Regions from separate parts of the Lysinibacillus sp. NPDC047702 genome, predicted to be linked through region 4. Evidence: riboswitches for the same ligand, from Rfam matches in the RefSeq annotation. Region 4 holds a riboswitch; each other region holds the start of a gene.
The links. Region 4 has a riboswitch for cobalamin ahead of ACQKIM_RS04720 (ABC transporter substrate-binding protein). Riboswitches for the same ligand answer to the same signal wherever they lie in the genome.

Region 1 (7,694 bases), on a different contig from region 4:
AGGGAGTAAAGTAAAGCAACTAATAGGGAGTACTAGCGAAGCTGACACCACCCACAGTTAGATAATGTCAATGTTATAATAAGTCATTAAAAACGAAATATTTCCATAACAAAACCCTATCCTTTTTTGGATTGGGTAAAATAAAGTTTTATTCAATAATCTTGCCCGTTTGCGGCAAACGCTTAACTTTGAAAGTGCCTTAACGGTATAATATTTTTAAGTATAAAGCTTGCTCTTTGCTTCACCCCTATTTTGGGTACCTCAATAAGCTCATATTCAAGTTTCTCATAAGTTCTAAACATGACTTTATAAGTTTCGACGGCTTCTTCAAAGTCCTGTTTTCTCTCATCATCAGTTTTGTATATGTCCTTCCAAGGAGGTAAAATAAATACCCTTTTGTTATATCTGTATCTTTTGACGGCAGTTTCAATTTTTTCCGAAGTAGGAATTTTTATTAAATGTGAATAGGCAAGGACATCTGGAATACCCCGATCGAAAAAAAGAGGTTGATCTAAAGGATTCGACAAGGCTGAAATATAACTTTCTATAGATTGATCCAACATTAGATCACGATAATTTGTTACATTTCCCCAAGGCAACGCATCGCCATTGGAAGAAATCTGTGTTTGAATAATTTTCCTAGCAACCTCAGGAACATATTTATGATTATTTTTTTGTAATTCATCTAATAGAGTCGTTTTACCGGCGCCAGGTCCACCTGTAATAATTATAAAGTCATTCCTTAATAAATTACTATTTTCCATTATTGAATACTCCTTAACTTTTTTTAAAATAGAGTTTCTAATCATTTAAAAATAACAGTTGTTCAATTATTGTGACTGATAACTGAAGAAAGTTGTAGAATTTTCAGCGGGTGTTCAAACACCCGCTGATAGAAGTTAAAGCTTCCAGAGTCGATTATGCCGAGGCATAATTGATTATGAAATTACTTTTTGTATCTGATCATTAATATTTACCTTACTTAATCCTCCATGGTAACAAACCACAGACTCAATGTCGAGGTCTAGGTATTTCTTCAAAGAGAGTCGGGCCTCTTTTAAATCCAGTACGGTTGGGACATGAATTCCCTCAATTATTCCGTTCACACTGTACATCGAATCCCCAGCAATCAATGTTTTACTTTGTTTCAAATAGAGGCTGATATGGCCAGGAGTATGCCCAGGAGTATGAATGATACAAATCCCTCCACAATACGGCAGTTCTTGGCTGTCAATCAAGGTATCATTCACTTTTCCCTTTGGTGGATTCTCTATGTGACCATCTTTCAAAAGAGGTAAATCCCCCTGAATATAAGGCTTATCTAGTTTGTGAGCGTATACTTTAATATTGCTTCCACACTTCTGTAATATCTCAGGAAGACTACCTATATGATCTATATCCTGATGCGTTAAAATGATAACTTTTAGCTTGTCGAACGACACCCCGACCTTCTCCATTGCCACCCGTAAATCTTCAAATTGACTAGGGAACCCAGTGTCTATTAAAACAGCCATTTCTTGATCCCATAAAAGAGTGGGATGAATAATATTTCCGTGAAATTCAAGCTGGAGCATCTCTACTCCCTTAGAAATTTCCATCACTTTAATCTCCTTTATCATTAGATTTTATCGATGTAAAAGTTTAGTTACATTAGAAAGTCGAAAGAGTAAAGCAAATTTTGTAATATATACGCGTATCACTAATTACTCATTACCAAAGCTAACCTGAAAATTAATTGGATAGCACAAACACGCTATTAACTTAGATTTGCTTCATAGAAGTTCTTGCTGTACTTCAACAATCTAATTCAATTCCGAGTTTTTCTGCTATCTTATTTATTATTAAATTTATAATTTACCAGAACAAAATTTAGCAGGTTAATTTTTAATATCCTGAAGAACAGTCTCCTTCCTCCAAAACAGCTTCCGTAATGTTTCGAAATTGACTAAAATCGTTCCTACTATAATCGTCAAAGTTCCTATACCTGTTAGCCAAGAAATATATTCATGATAGAAGGTAACACCTAGTATAACGGCAATGATTGGTGAAATATACAGCCATGTAGAAGGAAAAACAGGATTTGTCCGTGAGACAAGCCAATAATAAATGCTATGGCCAATCATTGAACCAATAATAGTTAAATAAAGTAGAGAGCCAATTGAAGCTGGGCTTAAAAGATAATCAAGCTGAATGTTCTCAGTAAAAAAAGATAAAATGATTAATAAAACCCCACCATGCATCATTTGTGCTGCATTTAAAGCAATCGGGGATGTCGTTTCAAATTTTTGGATGACATGCTTCGTATAAATCGTTCCAGATGCGTAAAAAACTTCACCCAATATAATGGCGAAACAACCAACCATCCAGAAGGGACTAATCTCAATTGAAAAACTAGGTAAGATCAAGAGCGTGACACCAATAACTCCGACTATACAACCAATGAATGATTTCCGATTTCCTTTTTGCTTCAATATGAATATCTGAATAACTATGATCATCATTGGACCTGTAGCAGATAAGACAGCTGCAATTCCTGATGTCACATACTGTTCTGCCCAATATAATGCGGCAAACGTCCCAAAGGTTAAACCTACTCCTGTAAAAAACATTTCTTTCCGAAATAAAAACCCTATTGTCGTTTTTTCTCTCCAAACCATAAAACTAAATAGTAGCAAACCAGCAATGAAAAAACGAAGTCCAGCTGATAAAAATGGAGGTACTCCTGCATCAACACCAATTTTAATCGCTAAAAATGTCGTTCCAAAAATCAAACACATAAAGAAATAATTAATAATAACCATATAAAACTCCTCCTCTTTTTCTATCATAAAAGAAGGGCAGTAGAACAGATTGAAAAAGATAGAACAGATTAGATTAGAACGTGGTACAATCGTTTTGAATAGGAGGAATCGATGTGGGCAAAGCGATTCAAAATGGAGACTATCTTTTTAAGAAAGTATATGATTATGTACTGCACAGAATAGAACGGAAAGAATGGAAAGAACATGAAAGGATTCCCTCAGTCCGGCAATTAGCAACTGCAATGAATGTTCATCGATTAACTGTCTTAAAGGCTTATCAATTATTGAAAAAGCATGACAAAGTTTATGTAAAAGATAAAGCAGGCTATTTTGTCCAATCAACTGTAACGAAAGATCTTGATCTGGACAATCCAATTGTTTCTGCATACGTACAGAAAAATCATTTATCTGAAATCCATCAATCACCTGTTTCCTATCATTTTTCTCAGGCGTTAATTGATCCAAATCTTTTGCCTAATCATTATTTTTCAGATTACGTGAAGGAAGTGTTTGACCTTTATCCAAAAGTACTTGCAACCTACTCAACTGTGCAAGGTGATTTAGAGCTACGCGAAACACTTACTCAATATTTTATCAATCAGTATAAAACTCATCTGGGTGCAGACGATCTGTTAATCACTTCTGGCTCACAGCAAGCGATTCACTTAATCGCTCAAATTTTTATTAAGCCAAGAGACGTCGTTTTATTTGAACGTCCAAGCTATAGTGCTGCGATTGATATTTTTAGAGCACAAGGAGCACAGATTATAACGGTTGATATCCATCCAGAGGGGTACGATTTAGAACAGGTTGAAACCTATATTAAACAATACAAGCCACGCCTATTTTATCTCAATCCCACATTCCATAACCCGACTGGTTATACTGTTTCTGTCGAGCAGCGCAAAAAATTAGTAGAGTTAGCTGAACAATATCGATTTCTATTAATTGAGGACGATGCCTATCACGACATATATTTTGATCATGCCCCGCCGCCACCAATTTACACATATGATACTGCTGGCACAGTCATTTATATCCGAAGCTTTTGCAAATATATTTCACCTGGTTTGCGAATTGCAGCTGTTATTTGTCAATCATCACTAATGAATTCACTGCTAACAGTAAAATCGTTAGCTGATAATGGCTCACCACTTCTCAATCAAAAAATTTTTCTCCATTACTTTTCATCACTAAGATTGCAGCAGCACTTGGAGAAAATCCGGATCGCCCTACAGATCCGAAAAGAAATCATGGAGAAAGAGCTGAAGGTAACAGATTGGAAATGGACCAGTCCAAAAGGTGGTCTTAATTTATGGGTGCAGCTTCCAGATAAAATTCCAACTGAATTATTATTAACCAAAAGTATCGAACAATCTATATCCTTTGTGCCAGGTCAAGTTTTTGATCCATTAAAACAACAATCATCCTGGATACGTTTGAGCTATTCTTACGCAAATGAAAAGCAACTAAGTGAAGGAGTAAAAAAGTTTGTTGCATTGGCGCAATCTCTAAGTGAGGGAAAAAGCTTTGATTAAAGGCTTGCAAAGCTATATCAGGCCTGCCTTCCTATTTTGCTCTGTGAAAGTTGAGTTAATAAATTACTGCTCGTTAATGTGGGATAAAATAGATTCCTTTTTAAACTTAATATAAAGACACAAAAAATCTCCTTTGAATCATAAAGTGATTTGGAATCCAACTATCACATAATTAGCTGGAGGGCACTTATTTTCTTTTGATTCATATAATCACCCTAAAAAGTAGTTTATTAATAATAAGGAAGAACTTGTTAAGTGCTAGGATATAATGTTCTGAGTGTTTACATGGCACATATTTTCCAACTTATAATTTTTTGAAAAAGTAACGGAATCGTCTGGAACTGAACCGTTTGTTGGAGTTTCAATTATAGCTCGAAAGAAGGGAATAAATCATACCTTAAACCTTTTGAGAGATGGGTTTGAATAGCTGTCAATGATGTATTTAATCTGATTCGCTAGTTTGCAGGAAGTCTGGTACTTAATGTAGATATTTTGTATTCATCATTTAAATAATTAATTTCCTAATATAATTTGATGGATTTATGCAGCTTTACGACAGGCAATTATATTGTGAAGAAAATCCCCTTGATCTAACTTTATTCGAAAACTACAATTACTTAATAAATTTTGTGATTATACAGAAATGAAAGGCTTATATTATATTCAGAAAATAAAATTGACGTGAACAATCGAGCATGTTATGTTTATTACTAATTTCATAGCAATCATTACAAGTTTGAGTGAGAAATATTTCACTTAATTAAAAGGAAAATGGGTGTAAATCCCATGCTGTCCCGCAGCTGTAAATGAGGAGTTTTGTTTCAGATACCACTAAAAGAGGTGGGAGCAAAATAATGATTCATGAGCCAGAATACCTACTTGTAAGAAGATTCATTGATGATCTACGAAAGATAGGGAGATGGATGGAGGCTCACTCATAGTAAGTTTTTCTGTCCTTATTCTTTTAGAATAAGGTTTTTTTTATGCCTTCTTTCAATCTGTCTGTAGATCCATTTTGTAACACGAACAGAGATAGGAGACAGAAAATGAGATTGACAAAGTATTTACTTCCTTTTTTGCTTGTATTAACTTTCAGCATACTTGCTGGCTGCACAAGCAATGAAAAGGAAAAAACAGCTTCTAAACAAGCAACTGACGAAAAAATGATAACGATTGGGTGGCCCTTAGATGTGGGTCCATTAAATCCCCATACATATTTACCAAATCAAATGACTGCACAAGCAATGGTCTATGAATCATTGGTTGAATATAACGATGATGGAACTGTTACGCCTAAACTAGCAGAAAGTTGGGACATCTCAGTAGATAAAACTTCTTATACTTTTCATTTAAGAGATGATGTCAAGTATTCAGATGGAACTGCTTTTAACGCAGACAATGTGATACGTAACTTTGATGCAGTATTAGCGAATCGTGATATGCATTCTTGGATGGGCATGGTTAACCATATTGTAGAGGTCGTAAAAGTGGACGAGTTTACCATTCGCTTGCAATTGGATGAACCCTATTACCCTGTCTTAAACGAGCTAGCCTTTGTAAGACCTTTCCGTTTTTTAGGGGATAATGGGTTCCCGCAAGGAGATGCAACAAAGGATTCTATCAAAGCACCTATTGGGACTGGTCCATGGGTATTAACGGACTACAAAAAGGATGAATATGCTTTATTTAGTCGAAACGAAAACTATTGGGGAGAAAAACCTCTCGTAGACCAAATAAAAGTAAAAATAATCCCTGATTCAGAATCGATTTCGTTGGCATTTGAAAACGAAGAATTAGATTTAATTTATGGTCGAGGCATTATTAGTTTAGATAACTATACGTATTTAAAAGATAGTGGCAAATATAAAACCGCTACCTCTGAACCTTTGTCTACGAAAGCACTACTGTTCAATACACATTCTGGCCCGTTAGCCGAATTAAAGGTGCGTCAAGCTATTCAATATGCCATCAATAAGGAGCAAATGGTGGACAGTATTACACATGGAACAGAAAAGGTTGCCAATACACTTTTCTGGGATGCGATACCTTATGCCAATATTAATTTAGCGCCACTTATATATAATCCTGAAAAATCGCAACAATTACTAGACGAAGCAGGATGGACACTACAAAAGGGTGAAAAAGTTCGTTCTAAAAACGGACAACCTTTATCATTAGATTTAATCTATATTGCAACAGATGCCATTCAAAAGCCAATGGCAGAATTAATGCAGGGTGAACTAGCAAAAATAGGGATACAGTTGAATTTAGAAGGCGCGGATGTAATGGTTGGTCTTCAAAAGTTAATGGATGATCAGGTTGATATTAATTTCTGGCGTACAAATGGACCACCAACAGATCCACATAGCTTTGCTAATGAATCAGCTACACCAAATGCTAGCGGTGTCTATGAAGCGAAATTAGGCTTACCAAATGCCAAAGACATTGATAACAAAATTCACCAATTATTAATTGGTACAGATGAAAAAGAGCGCGTTCAGCTTTATACGGATATTTTAACAACATTCCATGACCAAGCACTATTTTATCCTATATCTTATGAAACAAATAATGTGATTTATCATCCATATATGAAGGATTTTGCTCCACGTGCATCTGAATATGATATTCCTTATGCACAAATGGATAAAGAAAAATAAGTGAAGAAGAGAGAGTGTGTCTATCAAGGGCATCTCTCTTTTTATCATAGGATTGACTAGGAAGTGACAGCATGTACGAATCGCTATGGATGTTTTGTTTAAAAAGAATTTTCACATTGCCCTTTGTATTATTAGGCGTATCTATCCTGACCTTTGTATTTATTCGTTTCGTTCCAGTGGAGCCTGCGGAGGTTATTCTTAGATTGGCTAGAGTTGCGCCAACAACAGAGGCCATTGAGACATTACGCGAAGAGCTTGGAACAGACAAACCTTTTCTTATTCAATATCTGCTATGGGTAAAAGGCGTTTTACAGCTAGATTTTGGTACATCCTTTGTTAGTAAATTGCCTGTGGCACATGAGTTATTTGCTAAATTACCCGCAACCATTGAATTAGCTACCGCGGCATTTGTATTCATTTTAGGATTAAGTATTCCATTAGGGATCATAAGCGCACTGTATAAGCATTCCATTATCGATAAAATAATTAGTTTGTTTACCATTATGAGTGTTTCGATTCCTACATTTTGGCTAGGATTTTTATTACTCTATCTATTCAGCTTAAAACTAGGTATCTTCCCGACAAATGGAAAGGGAACACTGACTCATCTAGTTTTACCCGCACTAGCCTTAGCTTTACCCACCATTGGACTGTTCGTTCAGGTTATTCGTTCATCAATTATTGAGGAATTACAG
Region 2 (7,694 bases), on a different contig from region 4:
AAGAAAAGAACACCACAACAAAATGTGGTAATGATGAGCCTAATGTTAAAGCTGCTATTAAGATACCAATCGCCAACCCACGTTTTTTAGGAAACCATTGTGATAAAATTTTTACAGCTATTGGGTATACACCAGCAAGGGTTATGCCAGTTAAAATCCTTAATAGAATTCCGAATAAGCTGGAATTGACTAGAATTAGTAGGGTATTCAATATTGCACCTAGCAATGCTGAAATTGCAAAAACCTTTCTTGGATTAAAACGATCAGCAATCCCAAAGTATGAGCTAAATAATGCTCCTATTACAAATCCAATAGGAACAGATGCAGAAAGCCATGCTTCCGAATCTGAGCTTAGGCTCCAAGCTGTAATTAACTCAGGTGCAATCACTGATGCACTATACCATAAGCTTAAAGCACATAATTCTGATAAACCTATCCATAACAATGCTCTCCAAGAACCTTGAATCATCATATCCCCCCTCTGAAATAATATTGAATAATATAAATTATACAAGGATTAAGATATACTTCTCCATGGTTTTTGCTCTTTCAATAAATTAAATAAAATCTACCACTGATCTCATTATTTGGTTGGATAATAATCGTGTTCACGTGTTTAAAGGTTATCTCTATTCGTTTTCCTTTTTAACGGCCTGAATAATTGCTGAGACAATATAATTTTCTAAATCATAATGAGGTTCCCATTCACGGATAAATTCTTTTGACTCATCTTTTGGTATGATTGAGATATTAGTAAAGCCTGCATCTCTTAAAAGTGTTTTGTATTCTTCAATTGAAATGGCACCAGAGACACAGCCAGAATATAGATTCATATCTAATAAATAACTCTCTGGTAAGGCTGCTGTTAACACAATATCTGAAATTGCTAAACGACCAGCTGTTTTTAAAATACGGTATGCCTCTTTAAATACCTGTGGTTTGTTTGGCGATAGATTGATCACACAATTTGAAATGATAATATCAGCGGTATGATCAGCAACTGGCATGTGCTCAATTTCACCTAAACGAAATTCTACTTGTTCATATCCAGGCTTTTCTGCATTACGACGTGCCTTAGAGATCATTTCAGGTGTCATATCAATGCCAATTACCTGACCGTCTTTTCCTACTTTTGGGGCAGCCAAGAAGCAAACGAAGCCACCACCTGACCCTAAATCGACAACAATTTCTCCAGGCATCAAGTCCGCGATAACTTGAGGGTTGCCACAGCTAAGTCCCATATTTGCTCCGTTTGGGATAGAAGCTAGTTCCTCTTTTGTATAGCCCATTTTTTGCGAAATCTCTTCAATGGAAACATTTTGATTTCCTTTTGGGCTACAGCAGCTAGGAGCTGGCGTACAGCATCCCTGTGTACTGTCTAATTTCAATGCTACCTTCGCATAGCTTTCACGTACATTTGCACGAATATTATCTTCACTTTTCATCTAAAATCCTCCTTATATGGTTTTAAAATATTTTTTCTGCCAGCGTAAAGCAACCCATACAAGTCCAATAAGTACTGGTACTTCAACAAGTGGTCCAATAACAGCAGCAAAAGCCACTCCACTGTGAAGTCCAAAAACACCGACAGCTACTGCAATGGCTAACTCAAAATTATTACTAGCTGCTGTAAAAGATAGGGCTGCTGTAACAGGATAAGATGCACCTGCTTTACGAGAAGAGAAGAATGAAATAGCAAACATGACCACAAAGTAAATAAATAATGGAATAGCAATTCTTACTACATCAAGTGGTAACTCTATTAATTTCTCACCCTTTAATGCAAACATCATCACAATTGTGAACAGAAGTGCTATTAAAGTAAGTGGTGAAATTTTTGGTAAAAACTTTTCCTTATACCACTGTTTTCCTTTTGTTTTCATACTGATCCATCGTGTGAGAAACCCAGCAGCAAATGGTATGCCTAAGTAAATAAGTACGCTCTTGGTAATCTCCCACATGGAGATGGATACATTAAAATTCTCTAAACCAAACCAACCAGGTAATATATTTAAGAAAAAGTAAGCAAAAATCGAATACGTCACGATTTGAAAAATGGAGTTAAAAGCAACTAAACCAGCTACATATTCACGGTCTCCACGAGCCAGATCATTCCATACAATCACCATTGCAATACAGCGAGCTAATCCAATCATAATGAGCCCAGCCATATACTCTGGATAATCACGTAAGAAGATGATCGCTAGAAAGAACATCAAAAATGGTCCAAGTAACCAGTTTTGAAAAAGTGAAAGTAGAAGCACCTTCCAATCCTTAAACACTCGCCACATTTCCTCATATTTCACTTTCGCTAATGGTGGATACATCATCACAATTAACCCTATAGCAATCGGTATCGATGTTGTGCCAATAGACATGGACTCTAATGCTTCACCAATATCGGGCATGATGACACTTAATAAAACCCCTATTCCCATTGCAAGGAATATCCAAAGCGTGAGGTAACGATCTAGAAAAGATAGCTGTTTAGTTAAGGGTTCATTATTCATTTATTTCTCTCCTTCATGGCAACAATCAGAAACACAATTACACCCATTTAAAGGCTGAATTTGGTTTAAAATCCCCTTCATCAGTGGGGTTTGATCTTCCACTAGACGATAATGTTTCCATGTCCCTACTTTTCGCTCAGTAATAATGCCTGCCTCCTTTAATTTTCGTAGATGCTGACTAACTGCGGGTTGTGAAATGCCTAGAACATCTACAAAATCACATACACATACCTCCCCATGTTTCATACATGCAAGTAATTTAATGCGATTTAAGTCAGCTGCTGCTTTTAATTGTTTTTCAATTAGTGTGTTTTCCATTTATCTGCACTCCTTATATAACCATATACTTATATATAATTTTAAATAAAATCCCCTGACTAGTTAGAGGTAATTAAATTTATATATAATTATATACTTATATTAAAGTTACTAAGTAATAATTACAATACATTCCTTCAAAAAAGTTTTAGCAAAGACCTTTTATATATGCATTGATTCTTTATTAATTATTAATACTTCTACAAGATTATTTCAGTTCTTGCTACAATACCATTTGAAAAAGCACATACAATCTATTCATTTATCGCATAAAGTGCAAATGTTTTGGGTACTTAGTGAATAATCTCGATATTCAAACCTATTGCATGGAGTTAATGATTAACTAGAAGTTCTTGTCCTTAATACAGACAAGAACTTCTGCTCATTTAAATTACCCTTTTAATTCCTCTTTGGGTAGTATCGTTTTAGCTAGTTCAGTATCTAAATTCTCGAATTTGTAATAGGAAATCGTGTCATATAATTCGCTTCTAGATTGCATATCCTCAATAGCTTCTTTTTGAGTTCCTGTATTTTTTATTAATTCAAATACGTGTTTATAGGCTTTGGCTGCTACTCTCATGGATGTTACTGGATAAATAATCATAGAATAGCCCATATTTTCGAATTCTTTGGCCGTATAATAGGGTGTTTGTCCGAATTCAGTCATATTTGCCAATAATGGTGCATTTACTTCATTTGAAAATTGTTTAAATTCCTTTTCATTTTGCAGTGCCTCTGGAAAAATTGCATCAGCCCCAGCTGCTATATAGGCTTTTGCGCGTTGGATGGCTAGTTCTAAACCTTCTACAGATCTCGCATCTGTACGTGCGATAATAACTAAGGTTGGAGCTATTTGCTTTATGACCTTTATTTTTTGAATCATTTCCTCTTGAGTTACAAGTGTTTTTCCATTCAAATGACCACATTTTTTCGGTAAATTTTGATCCTCTAATTGAACTGCGGCCACACCTGCCTCTACCATTTCACGAGTTGTACGTGCCACATTTAATACACCACCAAAGCCAGTATCAATATCCACTAGCATTGGTAAATTTGTAGCTCGGATAATATCTCTAGCACGTTCTGCTACCTCATTCGAATAAATCATACCTAAATCAGGTAAGCCACGACTCGCGGTATAGGCGGCTCCAGATAGATATAATGCCTCGAAGCCTACTTTTTTAGCCATTAAACCAGCCATAGCATCATGAGCTCCAGGTATTTGTAAAATATCCTTATGAGCTATGAAAGCTTGAAATTGTTCAGCCAGTTGTTTTTGTGAAACAGTTTCATTCACAATCCATGCCATCTATCAAAAACCTCCCTTCTCTAATTAAATAAATAATTCAACAAATTCATGAACATAGCTATTTTCAATAAGCTCTTGATTCGCGCATAGCTGTTTTATTTTATTCAATTGCTTTGATGAATAATGAGTACTAATATTTCGTTGGAATTTATCAATAATTTTAGGGAATGCTTCCTCACGGCGGAAACGGTGACCTAATGGATACTCACATTCTATTAATTCAGATGATGAACCATCTTTATAGTAAATTTGCACAGCATTGGCAATAGAACGTTTGTCTGGATCTAAGTAATCGATGGTATATTGTGCTTTTTCAACAACAACCATTTTCTTTCTCAGTTCATCTATACGTGGATCTGCAGCCACGTCATCTTCATAATGATCTGCGATAATGTCGCCATACATTAATCCAATTGCTGTAATATATTGAATACAGTGATCACGGTCAGCAGGATTATTGAGTGGTCCCTCTTTATCTATAATGCGAATGGCTGATTCATGTGTTGTAATCACAATTTTTTCAATATCTTCTAAACGGTTTTTCACTTCTTCATGTAAATGCACAGCGCATTCGGCAGCCGTTTGTGCATGAAATTCAGCCGGGAAAGAAACCTTGAAGAGCACATTTTCCATAACATAAGATTTAAGTGATCTTGCCAGCTTTAGTTCTTGTTTTTTGAAGAGTACGTCCTGGAAACCCCATCCAGGTGCTGATAATGCAGTTGCATACCCCATTTCTCCTTTTATTGCCATCATAGCCAATTGTACAGCCCTGCTTGTTGCGTCACCTGCTGCCCATGATTTTCTTGACCCTGTATTAGGTGCATGACGATATGTTCGTAGGCTGGAATTATCAATCCAAGCATTTGATAATGCATTAATAATTTCTTGACGTGTTCCACCTAACGCTTTTGTAACAACAGCAGTAGTCGCAATTTTTACATATAAAACATGATCCAATCCTACACGATTCAAGCTATTTTCCAATGCTAAAACCCCTTGGATTTCATGGGCCTTAATCATCATTTCTAATACTTCTTTGATTTTTAAAGGCTCTTTGCCTTGTGTAATACGTTCACGGCTCAAATAATCCGCAACTGCTAAAATGCCACCCAAATTATCAGAAGGATGTCCCCATTCAGCCGCAAGCCATGTGTCGTTATAATCCAACCATCGAATCATACAGCCGATATTGAAAGCTCCTCTCACTGGATCCAAAACGTAAGAGGTACCTGGTACACGTGTACCGTTTGGAACGATTGTCCCTGGAACAACTGGACCAAGAAGCTTTGTACATTCAGGATATTGTAAGGCTAAAATTCCACAGCCTAAAGTATCTAATAAAACATAACGTGCTGTTTCATAGGCTTCTTCACTGGTAATCGTAGTATTTAATACATAATCTGCAATATCGCTTAATAATTGATCTGTCTTAGATATTTCATTAGTTTTTATCATCTATATCTTCCTTTCACTACCTCTATTTGATATACTAGTAAGTTGATGGACATTGGTCAGAATGTCCATCAGTACTATGGCGAGTTGTTATATGTTGATTACACTGTTACTTCTTCAAGGTTATGACGCTCGCCCATATAATGAACGCGAGGTCTAAACAGCTTGTTATTTTCATGCTGTTCAATCACATGTGCACATAAGCCGACGGTACGAGAGCTAAAGAAAATTGGGGTATAGATTTCAATAGGCAGTCCAAGCATGTAATATACAGGTGCTGCGTAGTAATCTAAATTTGGATACAATCCTTTTTCCTGCACCATTACTTTCTCACCAGCCTCACACATGCGATATAATAGATCGTCACCATGTTCTAAACATAATTTACTTAATGCCTCTTTCATTATTTGTGCACGTGGATCCATTTTCTTCATGTATACACGATGACCAAAGCCCATGATTTTTTCTTTCTTTTGCAGCAATGTTTCAAAGCCTTCCACTGTCTTTGCTTCAAGAAGCATATACATCACAGCCTCGTTTGCTCCACCATGTAAATTTCCTTTCAATGATGCTACAGCTCCAGTTAAAGCTCCATATAAATCGGATTGTGTAGAGGCAATAACACGAGCCGTAAATGTAGAATTAGGCATTTCATGTTCACTATATAGAACAAGGGATTGATCGAAAGTTTCCTCCTCCAGCACTGTTGGCTTTTTTCCAGTAATCATGTAAAAGAAATTCGCACTATAAGAAAGATTACTATCGGGCTCTACTACCTCTTGTCCATTGAGTACACGATAGCTATTCGCTACAATATTTGGCATACTTCCTAAAAGTCTAAAGGCTCTCTTTAAATTCTCCTCTGTAGAACGATCATCGATTTGCTGATCATAGCCTGCTAATACTGATATCCCAGTTCTCAGCCCATCCATTGCATGTGTTCCCTTTGGCAATAGCTTAAAAATATGAAAAATTTCTTGTGGAACCTGATAGTTTGTTTTCAAAATGGCTTTCAGTTCATTCTGTTGCGCAATAGCTGGTATTTCTCCGTTGAATAGTAAATGCACAATGTCTAAATAAGAATATCGCTTCGATAATTCAATCAAGTCATAGCCTCTTATAACAATTTGACTTTGTACTGTGTCTAAAAAAGATAATTTAGTCTCAGTGGCAATGATTCCATCTAGACCTGGTGAATAATTTAACTCCATACATTACAGCCCCTTTGTTTATTCATTCTTGTAAGCGTTAACATTCAAGCGCGAAAGAACAACAAAAAAACAACTTCTATCCTTTTAGAAGTTGTTAATCTACAAATACATGACAGAGTAAAAAACAGCGAATTTACAATAATTCACAATAATCATACTGTAGCTAACACCTCCCTATCCTCGTAGGTCAATTGATGCTTGTTTAGTGGCAGGTCTCCTGACTTATGATCAACGCTACAATATCGCCTTCCCATTTTGATAAACAAAACAGTGGTATTGTTATTGAGCTCCTAAATACAGTTGCGGGACAGTGTTGGACTCTTACCAACTTCCCTTTTAATCAAATGAAATCACTTCACTTGAACCACCAAAATTTAGCATATTCAATTTGTCTTTTAACCTTATCATAGAGATTCAAAAACAATCAATATAGGTAAAATTCAGAAAAGGCAGTTTATCAAAAGCTATTTTCCATTTTTAAAGAACTATTCTATATTTTTTAGCATTATTTCGTACAAAAAAAGATTGTTAAGGGATGAAACTAGCCTACTTTCAAAAGTAATTAAGAAAATAGAGGTTTCTTATTTAGCAAAGCAGAACTATTTATATGAATAAATTTTTAGTAGGAGTGGAAATTTTGGGGTATATTTCAGAATTAAGAAAGCAGTTCGGTAGCAGACCAATTATAAGCGTCGGAGCGACAATCCTTGTGGTAAACAATGACAAGAAAATTCTCTTTCAAAAACGCTCAGATACATTTAATTGGGGATTACCTGGTGGTTCAATGGAACTGAACGAAACTTTAGAGGAGGTTGCTTCCCGTGAACTTCATGAAGAAACTGGACTCGTGGCTAATGAATTTGAATTGATAGGTGTTTTTTCAGGACCGGA
Region 3 (7,694 bases), on a different contig from region 4:
CTCACGAGCTTCTGGTGAAATAACATATACTTTAACTTCTTTAGTTCCACTATCTAATTGAGCGGTAATGACTGTCTCTCCGATTGCCTGAGCTATTACGTTCCCATTAGTGTCAACTGTTGCAATTCCAGAGTTACCTGAAGACCACATAACTGTGGCACTGTCACCTGTTGTTGAGTTAGTTGCAGTAAGTTGAAATGTTTCTCCCACTAATAATAGTAAAGGTTCCTCCGTGTTTAGCTGAACGTCGCTAATAGCTAGGGGCGCAACTTCTACGTAAGGAGCTACCTCCGTTGCATCCCCTAATTGTGTAAGATTATCGGATTCAATTTCATCAACAGATTGCAGTGCATTTTCCTGTTCTGCTGAATGCTCTACTTCTTTTTCATTATCCGACCCTGTAGCATTATCCTGCTTTCCTGAATCATCAGGTTCAATACCATTTATGTTTGTAGTAGGGTCGAGTAAATCCCCTTCAAAATCCTGTGCCTTAATTGCAGTGACTGGAGAAAATAGCGATACGATCAAAATAAAAATAATTGCTATATGTAGCTTTTTTTTCCACATCGTCATATAAAATTCACTTCCTTTATAAATAATTAAATACTGACAAGCTGAATTAATTCATCTTGTCAGTATCAATTTATCTAGCTATTGTACTTTCACTTCAACTGGCTCACTTGCTGAGCTACCGAACAAAGCATTGGCAGAAGCTGTAATAGTAATAGTGCCTGCCTGCGCTGTACCCGCAAATGTAATAACAGCTTGTTGGTTTGTATTCACAGTAATAGACTGAGCTGTTAATGCTGTTGTCCCTGTGTTAATTGTCCAGTTTGCTAAATTAGAGGCATCTGGTGTTATAAATAAATCACCAGTTAAATTTACCGTAACGGATGGATTATTATCATTTACAGCAATTGAACTTGTCGTTTCTAATTTAGCCCATGTAGTGTAATAAATATGAACCACATCATCAGCCTCTAATTGATACTCAGCTAATCCATAATTGGGGCTAACGCCATTTACAGTGTATACCCAGCCATCCCAACCATTTAAACTGCCTGCAGCACGTCCATCAATTGATTGAAGATATGGACCATATTGAGTAGAAACTACTACATAAGGAATACCCTCAGCATCAAATACTTGCTCTACAAGCTCTAACGCTGTTGTCCCTTCTTGAACATTTACAGTTGTTCCTGCTAAAATTTCATCACATGAACCAGTACCGCATAAACCAGTCACTGATAACTGAACATCAAAATCTGCTGTTTGTGCTTCCTGACTTATGGGCTGTAATACTGCTGCACTTGCTGTTGGTGCTACGAGCGAAAATGCTAAAAGCATGACTAACGCTAATTGCCACCATTTTTTGAAATGGACCATTTGTAAAACCTCCTATTTTTATTATTTCGTGAATGTTCTTGCAATTAACTCGAAAACAAAAAGATGCTTCTCCAAAAAGGGGAAGCATCTAATGGAAAACAGAAAAAAGGCGCAAAAACATAGTTTGCCTGTCCGTCTATTTGCCGTAGGTTCTCCTAGCTTCCGAAGAGAGTTAATACGATAAAATAAAGGTAGGTCTCCTGGCTTGTGCATCCTATTCAGAACCTTCCCATCTACTGGAGGCATTTTTCCTCGTTTGACAGTGGTATTTTCTGTAGTCATCTACACTTACAGTTGCGGAAACAGCTTCGGCTTTGTACCGAATTCCCTATTAAGCTCTTAAAAGAGCACCTTTATTCTGCAATTCTTATTCACTTACTGTTAAGTTTAGCATATATTTCTATTTTTCAAAATAGTTAAATAAAAAAGAAGTATATTTTTTAGATATAGTAAGCTTTAAATAGTGTCAATATTATTATTTCACTGCTCATTAAAAAAGCAGTATTAAAAGCTATAGTTCAACGTTGCGGGGTGAAACAAAAAAATAGAAAATGATAACCTAACTTTCACACAATGGCTAGAAAATTTAAATCGAATTATAAAGAATGAAAGGAACAAATACGTATAGAATATATTATTCGATTGCATTTAACGCTGTATATAGATCATTATGAGAGCTTCAAAATTTAGATTGATAGAACTTGTTCAAATAAATTTTTTGAACCGTGTAAACGGCAAATACAAGCCAAATATGTTATAAGCTTAGCATCATCTTATTAACATTTCCATTACTAGGGCTGAAATATTACTACGAAATCGAGGAACTTCAGTTTATTACTACTCAGAGATTTGCAGAGTGTTGGCATTGGGAATATATGTACTAAGTTAGCCCATTTACTATATTACACAAAACAAAAAAGATGCAGTTAATTGCAGCTTTTTGTTTCATCTGTTTTCAGCAACGTACACGGTGATTGTGATAATTGATAAACGGTAATTTCCGCGTGTATTTGCGTTTATCGCTTAATCTATTCACAAGAGCTTTATAAAGATGGGCTTTTTCTTTGATATTCTTAGTGCTCTGCAGAAATTGAAGTATAAAAGTCTTCAAGCTTTTTGCTGTACGTTTCTTTTTATAAGGTTTGCTACCGCACTTGAACGGTTGTCATTGCAGATGCTTTAATCGTCTGATGCTGTGGGGGCCCTTTTGGTTCAATAAATAACGTTGAGTAATATGCCTCAGCAATCGTAATTAGGTAAATGACAAAAAGTAATTGTTTAGTTCAATGATTCAAAAATATATTTCTCCTTTTTAGTGCAATCAATCAATTACGCCCTAGCGTAATTGAGTCTGGATTTTTTTCGAGCTCGCTCGAAAAGCTCCTCTTCAAAATCCGTGACATCCGCCAGGGGCTTTGGGCCAACGTGATGTTGGTCACTCAGTCATTGCCACAGGACGTGGCGTTCTTAGTCTGAGTTCCTCTATTTCAGCGGGCGTTTGTACCCCACTGAATAGGAAATAAATCGCATTCATCTCGCCACCTATAGAGGTGGAGTATTCTGCTGAATCAAGATAAAAAATGTATAGTATTAATACGAGCAGTCATAAAAAAAGTTTCACCTAAACTAAATTTTTTGAAAAAAAGTTACCTCGCATTAAAATATCCGGCTACTGTATGCCGGATATTTAGGGCCTTTATTATGAATCAATGGATAGTATCTATAGCTTGTTGAATTAGATTTGATAAAGAAGCAATCCCCTTTTGCTCTAAATGAACGCCATCTGGAGCGAAAAACTCTGGATGATTGATTGCAGCAGCATGCCAATCAATCAACGTAATATTTTCATGTTCCTGCGCTTTCTTTTGTAATGCTTGATTTACTTTTCCCTCCCATGAACGGGGTACACGTGTATTTACTAAATAAATATCAGCATTGGAAAAAGTCTTTAATAGGGTATCAATTTGTGTATTTGTAAAATAGCCGTTTGTTCCGAGCTGAATGATGACTGCTTTATCTGGTTGATTAAAGCTTGCATAATTAGGTGCTAATTTAACGGCTTGTGAAACTTGGCGACCAATTTTTGCATCTATGGTAATGCTAGGATAGATGTTATGTAAGCTCTTAGCAATATCTATCATTACAGAATCGCCAATGGCCAATATTCCATTATATGATTCATGAACTTCTGTCTCATTTTCCTCCTGCTCAGGCTCTACTGCATATTGATCCGTATTTGAATCAACATTCTCTTCTCCATCAATTAACGACTCCTGCTGAGATGTTCCCTGCTCCTTTTCGGAATCATGATTGGTTGAAGGCTGCTGTTTTCCACCATCTATTTTAATATTCGTAGGCCGTGACTCAATAGATTCTATTTTCTCTTCACCTACAACCCCTGTCATTCCAGTAAAAAATACTAGAAGGAAAAGTGGAATGAGCGTGGTTGAAATTTTTCTAGCAAGCGTGAAGCTTCCCCATTTGTGTTTATTGAATATAAAATACTGTCTAAAATAACAGCGGAACCCATCCTTACGAATCGGCATTTCAATAAAACGATAGGATAGTTCTGCAATTATAAAGATAAGCATCAGCTGTAGAGCAATTCGCCAATAAGCTGGATTGCCTATTTCGTATACTGGAGTACCTAAAACAATAATTGGATAATGCCATAGATAAATCCCGTACGATCTTGAACCAATCCAACGCAAAGGCTTCCAAGAAAGGATTTTTCCTAAAAAGCTAACTGGGTGACATACGCAACCTATTAAGATGGCTGCATTTAAGCAAAATACGAACATCCCTCCTCGATATAGGAAAGATTGATATTCATCCACCAACAAAATACTGATAATGAAAATACTAAAAGTTACTAAGCTTACACTATTTAGCTGATAGACATGATTAGTAGAGATTTTTTGTGTTGAAAGTCTTTTCATCGGCCAGATAAGAGCCAACCAGCAACCTATTAATAATTCAAAAGAACGCGTATCTGTTCCATAATATACACGACTAGGATCTGCTCCTGGTTGATATAGTATAGCCATTAGCACCGCGGAACTGAATGCCCCCAGAAAAACAAAAATAGCGAGCTTATTTTGCTTTTTGGCAATAAGAAGCCCAAGCATTAAAAGAATTGGCCATAATAAATAAAATTGTTCCTCAATAGCTAGCGACCATAAATTCTTTAATGGCGAAGGGGAACCAAAACTATCAAAATAGGAGAGTTTGTGAAAAATAAACCACCAATTACTTGAATAAAAAATAGAGGAAATCGCATCACCACGTAGTGTATGAAGTAGCTCCTTATGAAATAAAGTCGCCCATGTAAATGTTACAATAATCATGACATAGGCAGCTGGAAGTAAACGTCTAAATCGTCCTAGCCAAAATTTCTTCAATCCAACAGACAACTGACTTCCTTTTAAAGGTAAAATAGTTGAGGTAATTAAATACCCTGATAAAACAAAAAAGATATCGACTCCTAAAAATCCCCCACTGGCCCATCTGAAATTAAAATGATAAGCAATAACAGCTAATACTGCTAATGCTCTAATCCCATCGAGTCCAGGGATATAACGATGATTGAATGACTTGCCTGACATAATATTCCTTCTCCCAATAATTTATAAACCTTTTCACCATGTATAATGTAAAAAAATATTAAAGCCAACATCGTCTCCTTTTGTATGTTCACTTATATAATGACGAATAAGGCACTTTAAAAGTTAATAATAAGTGCTATCTTCGTAAAATTTTTATTATATATGTATGTGCATTCAAAAAAAGAGGCTGGGACAAAAAGAAAAAATGTTAGATCGATTGTATCTCGGTCTAACATTTTTTTGATTTAAGAAGAATCAATCAACTCAGTGAAACGGAAAATTTATTATCCATTTTCGTTATTTTTCAAAATAATTAAGTTCTGTCCCAGCCTCTTTAAAAGCGTGATCGCCTAGCGCATATGCCTTAATTTTCTGCCCTAATATAAGAGCTAACTCGAAAATTATAAGACAAGAAATAAACAATTTAAAGGCTTTTCATTATGTTTTTGTAAATAAATTTTTGGTAATTTTGTTAACAGCCGTTCATTTTTCATACTTTGTCCAAAACATGATTTTTGCCTTCTTTTAAATTAGCAAAAAGAAGGCAAATCATTTCTCTACTATACTATTATGAATCCTGTTTTTCTGTAATAAAGGATTTGGCAATGGCTTTCCCAATTATAGCAATTGTACGATTCAATTCATCTTCTGTATTATCTATTCCACCTAGTTCTATTAAAATCATTTCTTTCGTTAAATCCTGATTATAGCGTCCATCTACATTGTCACCGCTTTTAGAGATCACACCTCTAGAAATTTTCGGCACAATTTCATTCATAGCAGCTGATAAGCTTTCTGCATAAGCAGTATTCCATCTATAATTTTTATGCTCTGCTCCTACAACGATGGCAATTCGAGCATAGGACTCATTGTTGTGTGTGATCGTTGTAGCATTTTTCTTGGCAGAATCTCGATGCAAATCAATAACTAAATCATAGGTTTGCTCTTGCAAACGTTTAGATAAATAAGGACGCACCGTATTATAAGCATCTGGAAAAGTTTTTCCCTCAAGCTTCATTACCTTCATAACATCAACATCTAAAACATCCGTTTGAATACCATTCATACTAAAATGCTTAGAAATAGCTCCTTGTAAATTATAAATATTTGTTTTCTCATCATAAACATCCGCTTTTCCACTGACAGCTTTCACCATTGGTTGATAGGATTCTTGGGAATGGGTAAATAATAATAATACTTTAAAAGGATTAGTTTCTTTTGTCTGCTCTAGTGCACTTTGTTCAGCTAGATTCGTAGCGGCAAACACGACTTGCTTATCCTCGGGTTGTTTAATCGGAGTCGATGCTTGCTTGTTGAACGGAAGTTGCCCAGCAATGACAGGTAATACGAAGAAGAACAATAATAAACCAAATGACCACTGTAGTTTTTTTAGCAAAGTCACACCCTCCTCCACTTATCGTATGGAGGGGGTGCATCTTTTAGAACGAAAAAAATTAGAGTTTATTTGCCCACTTCATCAGCATAGATGAAACGAGTTTTGCATAGCTATCTATCCAATAATCGGCTTCCTTTGGCGTCACCATCAGCTGTGTATGTGAGCCTGCAAACGTCTCTTCAAACAATTGTTGACGCTCCTCCTTTGACCAAGTAGCCCACTCACCAAAGATTGGTTTTACTAAAGACATATCTACTTCTTTATTGATATCTGGCTGCCAGGACGACAAGGACAATTTGGATGATGGCTTACTCCGTTCTGCAACCCGTGCAGCTATTGAACGAAGCATGAGCTCTACAGCATCCGCAATTAATACTGGCGCATCGACAACTGTAGGAATACCAATTGCTGTTACAGGAATCCCCAGCATTTCATAGGAAATTTCCTTACGCTGATTTCCTACACCAGAACCTGGATGGATACCTGTATTCGTTAACTGAATTGTTTTACATAATCGAGTGCTGGCTCTTGTTGCCAATGCATCGACAACAATAATTAATTTAGGCTTTAGTCGCTCTGCTATTGCAGCTACAAATTCTCCTGTTTCATAACCTGTTTGTCCTGTTACACCAGGCGCATACATGACAAATTTTTCATCAATCACATCTAGGCTATGCAAATGATCAATAAGATATGGTCCTATTGCATCAGGTGTAATGGTGCGATTACCCAAACCAATAATTAAAATTTTGTCATCCTTATTCCAAGATAATGCTTCATGCATTTTTTTAAAATTCTCAAGCAACTCATTTTCAAGCTGCTCAAATCCATCGTGATCATCTAGCCTCAAGGTTGGTACAGAGAGGGTAATATATTGACCTTCCTTTTTACCAATTTGCTTTTCACCTTCTGCATTCACTAACACATCTGTAATTTTTACTCGACCAGCAGTTCGATCTTCAACTTGAATCCCGCTCGATTGTTCAAGTGTTTCTTTCTGCTCTTTCGTTTGGTGTAACACTACTTCTTCAGATTCGTCAATTAAATCTGTACGTTGCCAATTTAAATTTTGCATACAGTTCACCTCAATCTGTAGTTTGTTCAAACTGTCAAGTAAATATTCTTTGCATAAATCTATTGCAATTTGGTCAAGCGTTTGTTAAAATGATTTTTGTTGTATTGACACAAGAAATCAATGAGAAGATATCATCTCGTACCTAATTTAGGAGGTGAAAGATATGCCAAACATTAAATCTGCAATTAAACGCGTAAAAGTTAACGCTAAAGCTAACGCTGCTAACTCTCAA
Region 4 (7,694 bases):
TATGTGGCACAGCATGCAGAGGCTACAGCAATTCTTGTACATGAAGCTATTTTTAAAGTGGTCGAAAATATATCGGTTATTTCATTGAAAATTAAAACGGGTCAAGAGAAGGCTGGTTGGTTAAGCTTTGAGACAATAATTCAAAGTGCGACCTCTCAAATAATTGATTGTCAGCTCAAAGAGGATGACGCTTCAACGATTTTATATACTTCAGGGACAACTGGAAAACCAAAAGGCGTGTTATTTAGCTATCGTAATATTTTAACTGTAGCACAAATGATTGCAGTCGAGATGGAGGTAAAGCCTGAAAGCCGTATTCTTCTGATGATGCCGTTAACGCATTCAGCTCCCTTACATTTATTTTTAATGGCAGGAATTCTTGTCGGTTCAACACATGTATTAACTCCAACATTTACACCTGATTTGTTTTTGGAATCGATTGAGCAGGAGAAGACAACGCATTTCTTTGGCGCACCAGTTGCCTATTTGTTAACTGCTCAAATGCCGAGATTGCAAACCGCTGATTTATCCTCCATGAAGTGGTGGGTATATGGTGGCGCACCATTATCACAGAATGAAATCGGTTTTATACAAAAAGCTTTCCGCACAGATCATTTTACATGTGTTTATGGATTAACGGAGGCTGGTCCAAGTGGCTCATTATTGTTTGGTGAGGAACATAAGACAAAGGCAGGAAGTATTGGTCAGCGTGCACCTCTTGGAACGGAGATACGTATTATTAACGATGATGGAGAGGATGTACGTGCTGGTGAGGTAGGTGAAATTGTGCTATTTGGAGAGGGCAATATGTTAGGCTACTATAAGGACGATATTGCGACGAAGGCTGTATTTATAAATGGTTGGTTAAAAACAGGTGATTTAGCTCGTGTGGATGAAGATGGGTATATATGGATTGTTGATCGCAAGAAGGATGTGATCATTTCCGGTGGTGTCAATATTTATCCAAAGGAAATTGAAGATTGTATTGTAAGCTTTGAAGGGATTTTTGAGGTAGCTGTTATCGGTGTACCACATCCACAGTGGGGTGAAACGGTAAAGGCTATTTATGCTGCCAAAACGGAAATTGATGATAAGGCTCTTCAACATTATTTAGAACAGCATCTTGCTAAATTTAAAATTCCACGGATTTTCGAGCAAGTGGAAGCGCTTCCGCGGAATGCATCAGGCAAAATATTAAAGCAATCCTTGAAGGGACAAGAGGTGAGATAATTATGAAGGTACTACATCAGGAAGAAGTGAAGACAACGAATTTTTTTAAAGACAATGATACTCTCCATCGTATTTTAGAAATGATGCTCGATAAAGAGTTTGCGGAATACGCAACGCGAGAGCTAACAGATTTTGGAGAGCTTTGTGCTGGAGATATTGATAGAAGAGCGAAGCATACGGATAGAGAGGGTGAGCCTCGATTACAACGTTATAATGCCTATGGTGAAGAGGTATCAGAGATTTGGGTCAATGATGGCTATAAAAAAACGATTGAAGAGACGTACAATACCGGGATTGTAGGCTATGTGCACAAGAATATTCCACAGCTAGGAAGAAGGGGTAACTATGTATATAGCTTTGCACAAGGGTATTTACTATCCCATGCTGAGCCAGGCTTTTATTGTCCTGTTACATTAACAATGGCAACAGCTTATTTACTTGATCATTATGCGAATGATGAGGTGAAGGAACGCTTTTTACCACATGTTTGCGCAACTGGGGATACTGAGCTCTATGAGGGGGCAACCTTTTTAACAGAACGACAAGGTGGCTCGGATGTTGGGGCAAATGTTGTAGAGGCAAGACAGGAAGGTGAGCAATTCCGTTTATATGGTGAAAAATATTTTGCATCCAATGTAGGAATGTGCGGTGTAGCGATGGTATTGGCTCGACTCAAGGGGGCTTCTGCCGGCTCTAAAGGGCTAACATTATTTGCAGTTCCTTGGCGAGCGGAGGATGGTACTGTGAATAATCTTCGTATTCGCCGTTTAAAGGATAAGCTCGGTGTGAAGGCAGTACCCTCTGGTGAGGTAGAATTTGAAGGTGCACTTGCCTATATTGTAGGTGAGCCAAATAAAGGGATTTATTATATGCTAGAGGCACTTAATCTATCAAGAATTTGCAATGCTGTAGCTTCTATAGGTATTATGCGACGCGGCTTTTTAGAGGCAAAGCATTATGTGACAAATCGTTATGCCTTTGGTAAGCCTTTAACGCAATACCCAATGATTCAGGATACACTAGGAAAATTAGCGGCAAAGCTTCATGTAGAAGTAACAACAGTTTTTGATCTTATTCAGCTATATGATAAAGTGACAAGTGGTCAGGGCAATCATGAGGATATGATCATGAATCGTTTAAATATTGCCATTATGAAAAAGGAAACAGCTGAGCAAGCGGTGAAATATGCGAGTGAAGTGATTGAATTACATGGTGGAAATGGCTATATTGAAGACTTTGTGACACCTCGCTTACTAAGAGATGCACAGGTGCTTACGGTGTGGGAAGGAACTGCCAATATACTGGCATTGGAGCTGATTCGTTTAGTAGATAAATTCCAAGCCCATGAGTTGTTTGTACGTGTTATGGAGGAACGCTTAGCTAAGTTAGCTGACAGCCCTCTAGTCCAATTAGTAATGGAACAATTAGTGCATTTGAAATCGACATTGCATACATTTAGCTCTTTGGATGAAGCAACGAAAACATTTGAGGCAAAAGCGGTAGCAGAAAAAATGGCGCATATGTATGAAAGTGTTGTAGCAGTTGAATGGGCACACAGATTCGGGGGGAAATATGAAAAGCTGGCAGATATTTATTTAGAGCATACATGGGCATTAAGAGAACTAGGGGCACCGATGAAAACAGTCCAGTATTTTACAGATATCATTTAACTTCTTTCAGCAGAAGTTTCCCACCTCTATAGGCGGTGAGATGAATGCGAATTTAAGCTAATTTTCAGAGGGTGTCCAAACACCCGCTGAAAGAAGTTAAAGCCTCCGGCGGATGTCACGGAATCGAAAAGGAGTTCTTTGTGTAAGCACAAAGCCGATTCCGAACGCAATTATGCCGAGGCATAATTGATTAAAGGAGAAGTCGTCTAGATTGGTAGGCGACTTCTTTTGTTTTCATGTATAATAAAATCAACTGAATATTATAAAGGTTCTTTACTTATGTAAAGTGAAAAGGGAAATCGGTGATATTCCGATGCGGTCCCGCCACTGTATGTGCTAGTTTTTTCAATGTACGCCACTGAAAGTTTTTCGGGAAGGCTTGAAAAAACGTATGTAGCACAAGCCAGGAGACCTGCCTTTATAGAAACACGTTTCAACCTACGAGGATAGGGTGGTGGATTTTGCGTATTTTTGTGCATTAATACCCCTCACTTTGAATGAGGGGTATTTGTTTTGATTAGAAAAAGTGGGCGATAAACTTACAAAGTTTGTCGATTACTGATCCATCAGCAAAACAAGTTGTTACAATATAGGCACCGATAAACTAGGAGGATTCACATGAAGAAATTTTGGAAATTAGGATTGGCCGCATTTTTGGCAATTGGCTTACTTGTGGCCTGTGGGGAAGGGGCAAAAAATGAAAAGCCCGCATCTTCTGAGCAGCAAGAAACATCACAGGTAGACAAAGCAACATTCCCAATGACGATAACGGATGCTGTTGGCAAGGATATTACGCTGGAAGCACCCCCTGAGAAAATAGTCTCTCTTATTCCAAGTAACACAGAGATTTTATTTGCTCTTGGCTTAAACAATGAAATAATTGGTGTTACCGATAATGATGATTATCCTGCAGAGGCAGCTGAAAAGCAAAAAGTTGGCGGTATGGAATATAATAATGAGCAAATTATTGCCTTAAATCCAGATATTGTGTTTGCTCATGAATCGAGTATGACACTTTCGGCAGGGGCCATTGAACAGCTTGAATCTGCCGGTTTAAAGGTTTTTGTGGTAAAAGATGCGAAGGACTTTAATGAGACATATACAACAATTGAACAACTAGGTCGTGCAACTGGGAAATTACCTGAGGCCGAAAAAATTATTAAAGATATGAAGGCAAAAGTAGAAGAGGTTCTAGCAAAACTCGAGGATGTAAAGCCAAAGAAAGTCTTTGTAGAAGCATCTGATGAGCCACAAATATTTACAGCTGGTAAAGATACATTTATGAATGAAATATTAAATATGATTCATGCCGAAAATGTTGCGGCAGATACAGCAGGCTGGTATGAAATCAGTTCCGAACAAATTATTGCAAAAAATCCAGATGTCATCGTGGTGACATATCATTATGTACCTGATATTTTAACAAAGCTACCACAGCGTGCTGGCTTTGACACAATTAATGCTGTGAAAAATAAAGCCATTGTTCAGGTAGATGAGAGTACAACAAGTCGTCAAGGACCTCGTTTAGGAGAGGGACTTGAAGAATTAGCGAAAGCTATCTACCCCGAGGCATTTGAGTGAGTAAAATAGTCACAGCCTATGTAACCGCCATAATGCTTCTTATCATCAGCATCTGGTGCGGCGTAGCAATAGGCTCTGTTCATATTCCGCTAGAGGTATTGTGGAATAAAGCAGCTGATGAAACGGCTGCCAATATTTTTTGGAAAATACGCCTGCCACGAGTTCTCCTAGCAGGGCTTGTGGGTGCGTCACTTGCCATTGCAGGAGCTGCTTTTCAGGGCTTGTTAAAAAACCCTTTAGCAGACCCTTATACATTAGGTGTTTCTTCAGGTGCATCAGTTGGAGCCGTAATGACAATATTTTTTGGCATATCAATTCCAGTAGTTGGACTCTATGCATTGCCAACCTTCAGTATGCTTGGAGCAGTGTTAACGATGGTAGCAGTCATGAGCTTTGCAAGAATAGTAGATCGTTCATTGAAAATGGAAACGCTGATTTTAACTGGGGTCATCTTTAGCTCATTTTTAGGCTCACTTATTTCTCTAATGATTGCCTTATCTGGTGAGGAGCTGCGGCAAGTGATAGGGTGGCTGCTTGGTTCAGTATCCATGCGCGGCTGGCCTTTCGTGCAAATGATTATCCCATTTGTAATAGTAGGTTCATTAATGCTTTGGACACAAAGAAGGGAATTAAATGTACTGCTATATGGGGAAGAACGTGCAAAGCACTTAGGTGTTAATGTGAAGCGGAGTAAGTATTTAATTTTAGTAGGTGGATCCATGTTGACAGGAGCAGCAGTAGCTGTTTCAGGTACGATTGGTTTCGTTGGATTAGTTGTACCACATATGACAAGGATGATTTGGGGCTCAGACCATCGTCATTTATTACCATTATCATTTTTAAATGGCGCTACATTGCTTATTATTTGTGACTTAATCGCACGAACAATTATTATGCCAAGGGAGCTACCGATTGGTGTTATTACTGCATTTATTGGGGCACCTGTTTTTTCCTATATTTTTTATAAGCAGCGAAGAAGCAAGGGGGTACGGGCATGATTGTCGTTGAACATCTATCAGGTGGCTATGATGACGTACCGATCGTCAAAGATATTAGTTTATCAGTGGAAAAGGGGAAGATATTAGGAATATTAGGTCCAAATGGTAGCGGAAAATCCACACTGTTAAAAGTGATTAGCGGCATATTACCAGCAACTGCAGGTACTATAAAAGTGGATGGCAAAAATATTAATTCATACAACGCTCGTGCCTTGGCAAAAAAAATGGCTGTTCTTCCACAATTACATGCGAATGCCTTCTCAAACAGTGTGCGAGAGGCTGTATCACTTGGACGCTATCCACATCAATCAGGCTTTTTTTCCAGCTGGTCGGATCATGATGAACAAGCAGTCCAACACGCAATGGCCCAAACAGATGTGACACGCTACGAACACACACCAATGGAATTTTTATCGGGTGGTGAGCAGCAACGAGTTTTTGTAGCTCAAGCTTTAGCGCAGACAGCAGAAATATTATTGCTGGATGAACCAACCAATCATTTAGATATTGCACATCAGCGGCAAATTTTAGATATGGTGCGGAAAGAAGCAGTAGAATGCGGATTAACCGTTATTATGGTGTTACATGATATGAACTTAGCTTCACTTTATTGTGATGAATTATTATTAATGGAATCGGGACAGATGCGTGCTTTTGGGGTACCCCATGAAGTATTGATGGCTTCCCAAATTGAAGATGTCTATCAGGCGAGGGTAGCGACCTATGCACATCCTGAAATTCCAAAGCCACAAATAACGATGATGCCTGAATCGGGTGAGCATCTGCAACGTGCACATATTAACAGAGAAAATTTTATGGTTACTGAACATTATATTCAGTTAAAATCTGATTTTCCTTTAAAAACAGTTTCCTCTGCTGTCCATAATCCAGGAATTGGCTGGTATGATTGCCTCTTAAATCGCTCAGTTCCAGGGGATTACGTCATAAGTGATGTCAAGCGAGAGGTTGCAGCATTTTTACAGAGGGAGAATTTTTCTTCTACGAGTACGGTTGTCATGTTAACAGCTGTTCCATCAAGGCTGGTAGCGATTAATGAATATACAGCATCCTTTGGCAGTGTGCTCGTTGCGGTTACTGCTGGTGTGGGCAATGCTGTGGATGTTTCTCGTGCACATGAACGACAGATCGAACCATATATTGGTACTATAAATACATGGGTTATTATCAATGGAAGTCTATCAGAGGAAGCTTTTTTCCAAGCAATGATGACTGCAAATGAGGCAAAAACTAAGGCATTACAGTCAGAAGATATTCGTGATGAACTTAGTGGAACTATTGCTACAGGAACTGCTACAGATAGTTTGCTGATTGCTGCTACACAAAAAGGGAAAGAAATGCTGTATGGCGGGCCCATTACAGAGGTAGGAAAAATCATTGGTAAAGGTGTTTTTGCGACAACTGTGCAAGCCATTAAAAATTATAAAAATGGATGATAGGAGATGAGAGAGATGAAGCTTTACACGAAAACAGGGGATACAGGCAAAACAAGTCTTATTGGTGGACGCGTTGACAAGGATAGCTTACGAGTGGAAACTTACGGGGCTATTGATGAATTAAATTCATTTATTGGAAAGGCAGTAAGTGAACTAGATCGTGAGCTTTTTAAAGATATTCTTATTGACTTAGAAGCAATCCAGCATGAGCTTTTTGATGCAGGAGGGGACCTTGCAAATGTTATGAAGGAGCGTCATTATAAGCTTACTGAGCAGCCGATTGAAGTGTTAGAATCACGAATAGATGCTTTATCAGATGAAGCACCGCCTTTACAGCGTTTTATTTTACCAGGAGGTGCTTCAGCCGCTGCAACCTTACACATTGCCCGTACAGTTGCACGTCGAGCAGAACGCCAAATGGTAACCCTCATGAAGGAAATTGAGGATGTACCGACAATTGTTCAAAAGTATTTAAATCGATTATCTGATTATTTATTTGCCGCTGCACGAGTTGTGAACTTTAGACTGAAGGTTTCTGATATTGAATATATTCGAAGCGGTAATGTTTTTGAAAATTAAGGTAAAATTATTGTAAAGAAATTGAGAAATGGCTACTTTGATAAAATTCAGGGTGGCTTTTTTTCTTGGAAAATGTAAGAATATAAAATTATCAGAAATATTTCCGTTTTATGTTGACTGAATGCTCACTCATTTATTAGAATAGGAATATAATGATGAAATGATGTACATTTACGTATGAG

Region 1: linked by a shared signal. The riboswitch ahead of nikA (nickel ABC transporter substrate-binding protein) and the one ahead of ACQKIM_RS04720 (ABC transporter substrate-binding protein) in region 4 are both predicted to bind cobalamin.
Region 2: linked by a shared signal. The riboswitch ahead of mmgD (citrate synthase) and the one ahead of ACQKIM_RS04720 (ABC transporter substrate-binding protein) in region 4 are both predicted to bind cobalamin.
Region 3: linked by a shared signal. The riboswitch ahead of ACQKIM_RS12485 (DUF4430 domain-containing protein) and the one ahead of ACQKIM_RS04720 (ABC transporter substrate-binding protein) in region 4 are both predicted to bind cobalamin.

The regions. Positions count from the first base shown of each region.
Region 1 covers NZ_JBNNMG010000013.1:44,383-52,076, reverse strand. The annotation lists gene ACQKIM_RS09225 (AAA family ATPase) at 183-764, opposite strand; gene ACQKIM_RS09220 (MBL fold metallo-hydrolase) at 939-1,598, opposite strand; gene ACQKIM_RS09215 (DMT family transporter) at 1,878-2,801, opposite strand; gene ACQKIM_RS09210 (PLP-dependent aminotransferase family protein) at 2,915-4,339, shown strand; cobalamin riboswitch at 5,055-5,236, shown strand; gene nikA (nickel ABC transporter substrate-binding protein) at 5,386-6,999, shown strand; gene nikB (nickel ABC transporter permease) at 7,071-7,694, shown strand, end outside.
Region 2 covers NZ_JBNNMG010000013.1:33,596-41,289, forward strand. The annotation lists gene ACQKIM_RS09145 (MFS transporter) at 1-469, opposite strand, end outside; gene ACQKIM_RS09150 (arsenite methyltransferase) at 630-1,445, opposite strand; gene arsB (ACR3 family arsenite efflux transporter) at 1,458-2,510, opposite strand; gene ACQKIM_RS09160 (ArsR/SmtB family transcription factor) at 2,511-2,828, opposite strand; gene prpB (methylisocitrate lyase) at 3,220-4,137, opposite strand; gene prpD (2-methylcitrate dehydratase) at 4,162-5,595, opposite strand; gene mmgD (citrate synthase) at 5,694-6,803, opposite strand; cobalamin riboswitch at 6,994-7,187, opposite strand; gene ACQKIM_RS09180 (NUDIX hydrolase) at 7,441-7,694, shown strand, end outside.
Region 3 covers NZ_JBNNMG010000022.1:18,817-26,510, forward strand. The annotation lists gene ACQKIM_RS12480 (S-layer homology domain-containing protein) at 1-573, opposite strand, end outside; gene ACQKIM_RS12485 (DUF4430 domain-containing protein) at 652-1,386, opposite strand; cobalamin riboswitch at 1,560-1,756, opposite strand; gene ACQKIM_RS12490 (acyltransferase family protein) at 3,093-4,991, opposite strand; gene spoIIP (stage II sporulation protein P) at 5,560-6,393, opposite strand; gene gpr (GPR endopeptidase) at 6,446-7,462, opposite strand; gene rpsT (30S ribosomal protein S20) at 7,626-7,694, shown strand, end outside.
Region 4 covers NZ_JBNNMG010000006.1:9,565-17,258, forward strand. The annotation lists gene ACQKIM_RS04710 (class I adenylate-forming enzyme family protein) at 1-1,230, shown strand, start outside; gene ACQKIM_RS04715 (acyl-CoA dehydrogenase family protein) at 1,233-2,900, shown strand; cobalamin riboswitch at 3,150-3,334, shown strand; gene ACQKIM_RS04720 (ABC transporter substrate-binding protein) at 3,519-4,481, shown strand; gene ACQKIM_RS04725 (FecCD family ABC transporter permease) at 4,478-5,479, shown strand; gene ACQKIM_RS04730 (adenosylcobinamide amidohydrolase) at 5,476-6,933, shown strand; gene ACQKIM_RS04735 (cob(I)yrinic acid a,c-diamide adenosyltransferase) at 6,949-7,512, shown strand.